Magnetococcus marinus MC-1: one gene and its partner. The protein of the gene in region 1 binds, or shares a complex with, the protein of each later gene. Links are inferred from orthologs where the notes say so. Each region holds a gene or a part of one and is shown in the gene's direction. Other genes may lie near its edges. The genes, in order: uvrB and MMC1_RS17845.

Region 1 (3,266 bases):
GATAAGAGACCCAATAAGGCGCAGGAATAATAACCTCATCCCCACTGTTAAGGGTGGCTTGGGCCAAGTTGAAGAACGCCTGTTTGCCACCAACCGTCACCACGGTCTGCTCGGCGGAGTAGTCCAGGCCGGTCTCGCGCTTATATTTATCGGCGATGGCCTGACGCAGCTCTGGCGTACCCGCTACGGCCACATATTTGGTGTAGCCAGCGTTCAGGGCGTCAATGGCGGCTTGTTTAATGTGATCGGGCGTGTCAAAGTCGGGCTCGCCTGAACCCAGCCCGATGACGTCACGTCCGGCTGCCTTTAACTCCTTGGCCTTGGCGGTAACCGCCAGTGTGGCTGAGGGTTTTACTTTGGCAACACGATTTGACAAAATACCCATGATTCACGAAACTCCAAGATGTTATAAGATGATGACCCGCTCTTTATACGCCTCCTGCCCAGCGCTTTCAATACCCTTGTTGGTAACAACAGCGGAGCCCCCCCATGCGCGATGAGAACAGAAAGTTTGAGCTGATTTCTGACTACCAACCCTGTGGGGACCAGCCCCAGGCCATAGAAAAATTGGTGGCAGGATTGCGCGAAGGGCGAAAAGATCAAGTGCTACTCGGGGTTACTGGTTCGGGTAAAACCTTTACCATGGCCAATATCATCCAGCGTTTGGAGCGCCCAGCGGTGATCTTGGCCCATAACAAAACCCTGGCTGGGCAGCTCTATGGCGAGATGAAAAGTTTTTTCCCCAACAATGCGGTGGAATATTTTGTCTCCTATTACGACTACTACCAGCCCGAAGCCTATGTGCCCCGCACCGACACCTTTATCGAAAAAGACTCCTCCATCAATGAGCAGATCGACCGCATGCGCCATGCCGCCACACGGGCGCTACTCACCCGGCAAGATGTGATTATTGTCGCTTCGGTCTCCTGCATTTACGGTTTGGGCTCGCCGGAATCTTATGCGGCCATGTCCCTTAAATTAGAGGTGGAGCAAGAGATTGAGCAGCGGGAGATTATGCGTAAATTGGTCGCCATGCAGTACCAGCGCAACGATATTGACTTTCAACGTGGCACCTTTCGGGTGCGGGGCGATACCCTGGAGATTTTTCCCGCCCATGAGGATGCCCGTGCCATCCGGGTGGAGCTGTTTGGCGATGTGATCGACCGCATTAGCGAGGTTGACCCCCTGACTGGGGAGAATTTTGGCCCAGCCCCCCACGCCTCATTTTTTCCCGCCAGCCACTATGTGACCCAGCGTTCTACCATTGTGCGGGCGGTGGAGGGAATTAAGGCCGAGCTTAAAGAGCGGCTGGAGAGCTTTAACCAACAAGGCTACCTGTTGGAGGCCCAGCGTTTGGAAAACCGCACCCGCCAGGACCTGGAGATGATGCAGGAGTTGGGTTACTGCACCGGCATTGAAAATTACAGCCGCTTTTTAACGGGCCGTCAACCCGGTGAACCGCCACCCACCCTGTTTGAGTATCTGCCCGAGAATGCCCTGCTGTTTGTGGATGAGAGCCATGTGACCGTTTCTCAGGTACGGGCCATGTATCGCGGCGACCGCTCCCGCAAAAGCACCTTGGTGGAGTATGGCTTTCGGTTGCCCTCGGCCATGGATAACCGTCCTTTGCAGTTTGAAGAGTGGGAGCAGATGCGTCCTCAAACCATCTATGTGTCGGCCACCCCCGCCCTGTGGGAGTTGGAACAGGCCCAAGGGCAGGTGGTGGAGCAGATCATCCGTCCTACTGGTTTGATGGATCCCCCGGTGGAGATTCGCCCGGTGGAGCACCAAGTGGATGATCTGATCCACGAGATCAAAAAGGTCATTGCCACCGGCTATCGCGTGTTGGCTACCACCCTGACCAAACGGATGGCCGAGGATTTAACCGACTATCTGGTGGATCTGGATATTAAGGTGCGTTACCTGCACTCGGATATCGACACCCTTGAACGCATGGAGATTATCCGCGATCTGCGGTTGGGGGCGTTTGATGTACTGATTGGCATCAACCTGCTCCGGGAAGGGTTGGATATTCCTGAGGTGGGCCTCGTGGCGATTTTGGATGCCGATAAAGAGGGCTTTTTGCGGTCGGAAACCTCACTGGTACAGACCATTGGCCGGGCCGCCCGCAACGTAGAGGGGCGGGTCATCCTCTATGCGGACAAACGCACTGGCTCCATTGAGCGGGCCTTAGCCGAAACCGATCGACGGCGGGCGATCCAACAGCATTATAATGAGCAGCATAATATTACCCCGCAGTCGGTGGTGCGCGGTGTCGCCGATTTGATGGGGGAGATGACCGGTGGCGATAGCACATCGAAATCAGCGGCCAAAGGACGGGGTAAACAGGTGGCTGCTTTGCAAGAGCCTGTGGTGCCCCTGCACGGCAAGGCGTTAGAAAAACGTATTCGAGCCTTGGAAAAAGAGATGCATGACGCCGCCTCGGCGCTCAATTTTGAGCAGGCTGCCCTGTTCCGCGATCAAATTATCGCGCTGGAGAAGGCCTCCCTGCTCTAAACCGAGGCGGGTGCAGGGAGAGGAAAACGAAAACAACTTTGATGAATCCAGTCGTGCAGGCATGTACTTGTGCAAAAAGTTGAGATATGCTGGTATGCGGTGCGGGTGGTTCATGGCGTGGTGGCGCTCAAGGATGGCTCCACGACCCACAGGGCGGCGGATGAATCCATGGTATATGACGAAGGGGAAGGGTGGCATGCATAAGGTTCAAGCGGTTAATAAGAGATTCGTGCAATTGGGGGTGGCGGTTCTATGTGGCCTGCTAGGGCTGTTGGCGACCCCCCTTGTTCAGGCAGAAGAGGGCCAGCAGGGGGTTATGGATGAGGCGGCCATGCTCTCTTCCATCGCGCGGGGTGGGCGGTTGTACGATAGTTGGTACAAGGAGCTGGATCAAAAGCCGCCCCAAGGCGCCCACACGGCTTACCCCAGCAGCGGCAAGGCCAAGGCTAAAGATAGCTGGCGCTGTAAGGAGTGCCATGGCTGGGACGGTATGGGTAAAGAGGGTGCTTATGCCAAGGGTAAACATTTTACCGGCATCGTGGGTATAACGGCTGCTAAGGGACGGGATCCACAGGCCTTGGTTGCGCTGCTGAAAGAGGCCACTCACGGCTATGGGGACAAGCTGGATGATGCCTCGCTGCTGGATCTGGCCCATTTCGTCAGCCTGGGTCAGGTTGACATGGACGCCGTCATTGAGCGTAAAGATAAAACGATCAAGCAGGCGAACAGGCAACAGGGGGCTAACTACT
Region 2 (3,247 bases), 3.5 Mb from region 1 along the record:
AAGCCTTACGTACTAAAAATATTGATCTCTGGTCCGGACGAGAATCGGGACTGCTGCGCCATATTCCCGTGAGCGCCATCATGAAACGCACCTTCGAAATGATCCCCGACAGCATGAATATTCGCGATCTTAAAGAGAAAATACATCGCACGCAGGAGGAGAATTTTCTGGTGGTCAATGAGCAAGGCGATCTAAAAGGTATTGTCTCCTTTCAGGATATCCGTGGGGTGGCCTTTGAGCAGGGGTTAGAGGATTTGGTGCTGGTGCGCGATATTGCCACCCGTGAATTGATCACCGTTACCCCCAGCGATAACCTTTATGATGCCTTCCGCCGCATGGGGTCGGGCAATGTGGAACAGTTACCTGTGGTGAGTGAGGATAACCGCTCGCAGGTGCTGGGCATTATCACCAACCATGATGTCATCCAAGCCTACAACCAAGCCCTGCTGGAGCGTGAAGCCGAACGGGAACTCAACCGCTAATCGCCCACCTTGCCCTAGCCTATCCATAAACACAAAGGGCGGCTGCCCGCCAGCGTGGGCAACCCCCTTTCACACCTTCCGCCACCGCGAGTCTGTTCAGCCATGGATCATCCCACACTGCATCATCTCAACGCCCCCCAGCGGCAAGCCGTTACCACCCTGGACGGCCCCCTCATGGTCTTGGCCGGGGCAGGATCGGGCAAAACACGGGTATTGACCCGACGTCTGGCCTGGATTATCCAACAGCAACAGGCCTCCCCTGAAGAGGTGCTGGCGGTGACCTTTACCAATAAGGCCGCCAAAGAGATGCGGAACCGGGTTCAGGCGTTACTGGGTTTGGATGCCCCCGCCCAGGCCCACCGCTTCTGGATTGGTACCTTCCACGGCATGAGCGCCCGCATGCTGCGCCAATACGCCGACCGCCTTGGCTTTGAGCGGGACTTTACCATTCTTGACAGCAGCGACCAGGAGCGCCTATTTAAACGGCTCTGTGAAGAGTTGGGCTTTGCCGATGCCTACTGGACCCCCAAGCGCCTAACCCACACCATTGGACGCTGGAAAGATGATGGCATTCGCCCCCAGGATTTAACCGATCGGGAGATCCGTAAAGCGTGGGAACGGGCGCGTATTCAACAGATGTACGAACGCTACCAGCAAGCACTGCTGCAAAGCAATGCCATGGATTTTGGCGATCTGCTGCTGCACTGTCTGCAATTGTGGCAACAGGAACCGGCCATCTTGGCGGCCTTTCAGCAGCGCTTTCGCTATCTGTTGGTGGATGAGTATCAAGATACCAACCATGTTCAATACCGCTGGATCTGCGCTCTATCAGGGTTGCACCAAAACCTCTGTGTGGTGGGGGATGATGACCAATCCATCTACAGTTGGCGGGGGGCACGTATTGAAAACATTCTCAAGTTTGAAGAGGATTTCCCTCAAACCAAGATTATTCGTTTGGAACAAAACTATCGCTCCAGTGGCAATATCCTTAAAGCCGCCAGCGGCCTGATCAACCACAACAAGGGCCGCATGGAAAAACAGCTCTGGACCGAAGATGCCCAAGGCGATGCCATTCACTTCTACCAAGCGGAGAATGATGAGGATGAGGCACGCTTTGTGGCCTCGGAAATTCTCACCCTCTGCCCCGCTGGGGATTATCAACAGGCGGCTATTCTGGTGCGAACCGCTCGCCAGACCCGCTCCCTGGAAGAGGGTTTGATGCGGGCGGGTATTCCTTATCAGGTGGTGGGGGGGCTGCGCTTTTTGGATCGCGCCGAGGTGCGCGATGCCTTGGCCTATCTGCGGGTGGTGGCCTCTAACCGGGATGATGTGGCCTTTGAGCGGGTTATCAATCTCCCCAAGCGTGGCATTGGCCCAGGTGCCCTGCAATCCCTGCGGGAGATTGCCAGCCAGGAGCGCTGCTCTTTGCTGCATGCGGCCCGCTTTGCGGTCGAGAGCAACACCATGAAGGGGGCTGCGGCCAAGGGTTTGGCAGCTTTTATTCAGCTCATTGAGCACGCTCGCAGCATGCTCGCCGACGATATAACCCCCGCTGAGATGCTCACCAAACTGTTGGCCCTAAGTGGCTACCGGGATTATGTACGGGATCTGGAAAAGGGCAACGACCGTATCGACAACCTGGACGAACTGCGTAATGCCCTGGCCCGCACTGAGAGTTTGCAACTATTTTTGGAAGAGGTTGCCCTTGCCACCGACCTCCAGGATGGCGGACCAGTTGCCAATCGGGTGGTGATCTCCACCCTGCATGCCGCCAAGGGGTTGGAGTTTCCCTGGGTGTTTCTGGTGGGGGTCGAAGAGGATGTTATGCCCCATAAACTGGCCCTCACCGAACAGCCGGAGATCGGCTTAGAGGAGGAGCGGCGCTTGGCCTACGTTGGCATGACCCGCGCCAAACAGCGGCTTTATCTCACCATGGCGCGTCGTCGATGGCTCTTTAATAAACCGGTTATGCCAATTAAGTCCCGTTTTTTAAAGGAGCTTCCTCAAGAAATTTTAGAGGATCGTGGTTTTCGTGTGAGCAGCCGACGCGGTGCCACAGGCAGCTTGGCGGGCCTGCCCGGTGGATCATTGCACCACCAGAAGGTGCGCTTTCCGTTACGTTAAGCCGGTACGAATAGCAGGCTCTGGGGGGCGGGTGGCCCCCCACTACATTGAATGAGGCGTGTAACATCCATGGCTAAAATAACCATCATTGGTGCCGGTTTGGCGGGCTCTGAGGCCGCTTGGCAGCTTGCCCAGCGCAATATTCCGGTACGTCTGTATGAGATGCGCCCCCACACCATGACCCCAGCCCACCAGACCGATCATTGCGGCGAGTTGGTCTGCTCAAACTCCTTGCGCTCCGACGACCACAGCAACAGTGCGGTGGGTCTCTTGCACCAAGAGCTGCGCGGGCTGGATAGCTTAATTATGCGTTGTGCCGACCAACATCGGGTGCCCGCTGGTGGTGCGTTGGCGGTAGACCGCCACGCCTTTTCCGCCGCCATAACCGAGGCCCTTGAGCAGCACCCCCTTATTGAGTTGATCCGTCAGGAGATCGTCACCCCGCCTATGGAAGAGGATGGGTATACCATCATCGCTAGCGGACCCCTCACAGCGGGCGGTCTGGCTCACTGGATTGAAGCACAGGTGGGCAAACGCATGGCCTTTTTTGACGCCATTGCCCCCATCGTCAGCCACGATTCCATTGATTTTAGCAAAGCCTGGAAACAGTCCCGTTATGATAAGGGCGATGGCAACGATTA

What was found.
Region 2: the proteins of uvrB (region 1) and MMC1_RS17845 are in contact, whole or in part, in a crystal structure (PDB 7EGT), measured with the Thermus thermophilus proteins. The link is inferred for Magnetococcus marinus MC-1 from one-to-one orthologs. Residues at the interface, in WP_096411307.1 of Thermus thermophilus: Glu23, Leu25, Arg26, Asp27, Gly28, Glu29, Arg30, Phe31, Arg55, Glu326, Asp327, Phe328, Glu379, Ser382, Gln383, His398, Gly400, Arg401; in WP_096412145.1 of Thermus thermophilus: His654, Arg656, Phe657, Gln666, Asp668, Glu669, Lys680, Arg681, Leu682, Ser683, Lys685, Tyr686, Ala687.

What each region holds. Positions count from the first base shown.
Region 1 is NC_008576.1:834,930-838,195, forward strand. The notes cover bases 58-3,003. They hold uvrB (excinuclease ABC subunit UvrB), read left to right. Parts: upstream 58-489; coding sequence 490-2,517; downstream 2,518-3,003. Other genes in these bases: MMC1_RS03570 (pyridoxal phosphate-dependent aminotransferase), read right to left, coding at 58-385; MMC1_RS03580 (c-type cytochrome), read left to right, coding at 2,714-3,003. In the rest of the region: more of MMC1_RS03570, read right to left, coding at 1-57; more of MMC1_RS03580, read left to right, coding at 3,004-3,266. UniProt on the Escherichia coli protein: The UvrABC repair system catalyzes the recognition and processing of DNA lesions. A damage recognition complex composed of 2 UvrA and 2 UvrB subunits scans DNA for abnormalities.
Region 2 is NC_008576.1:4,349,827-4,353,073, forward strand. What follows is about bases 169-3,095. They hold MMC1_RS17845 (ATP-dependent helicase), read left to right. Parts: upstream 169-584; coding sequence 585-2,606; downstream 2,607-3,095. Other genes in these bases: MMC1_RS17840 (chloride channel protein), read left to right, coding at 169-482; trmFO (methylenetetrahydrofolate--tRNA-(uracil(54)-C(5))-methyltransferase (FADH(2)-oxidizing) TrmFO), read left to right, coding at 2,676-3,095. Outside these bases: more of MMC1_RS17840, read left to right, coding at 1-168; more of trmFO, read left to right, coding at 3,096-3,247. UniProt on the Escherichia coli protein: A helicase with DNA-dependent ATPase activity. Unwinds DNA duplexes with 3'-5' polarity. Translocates on single-stranded DNA with 3'-5' polarity. Initiates unwinding more efficiently from a nicked substrate than double-stranded DNA.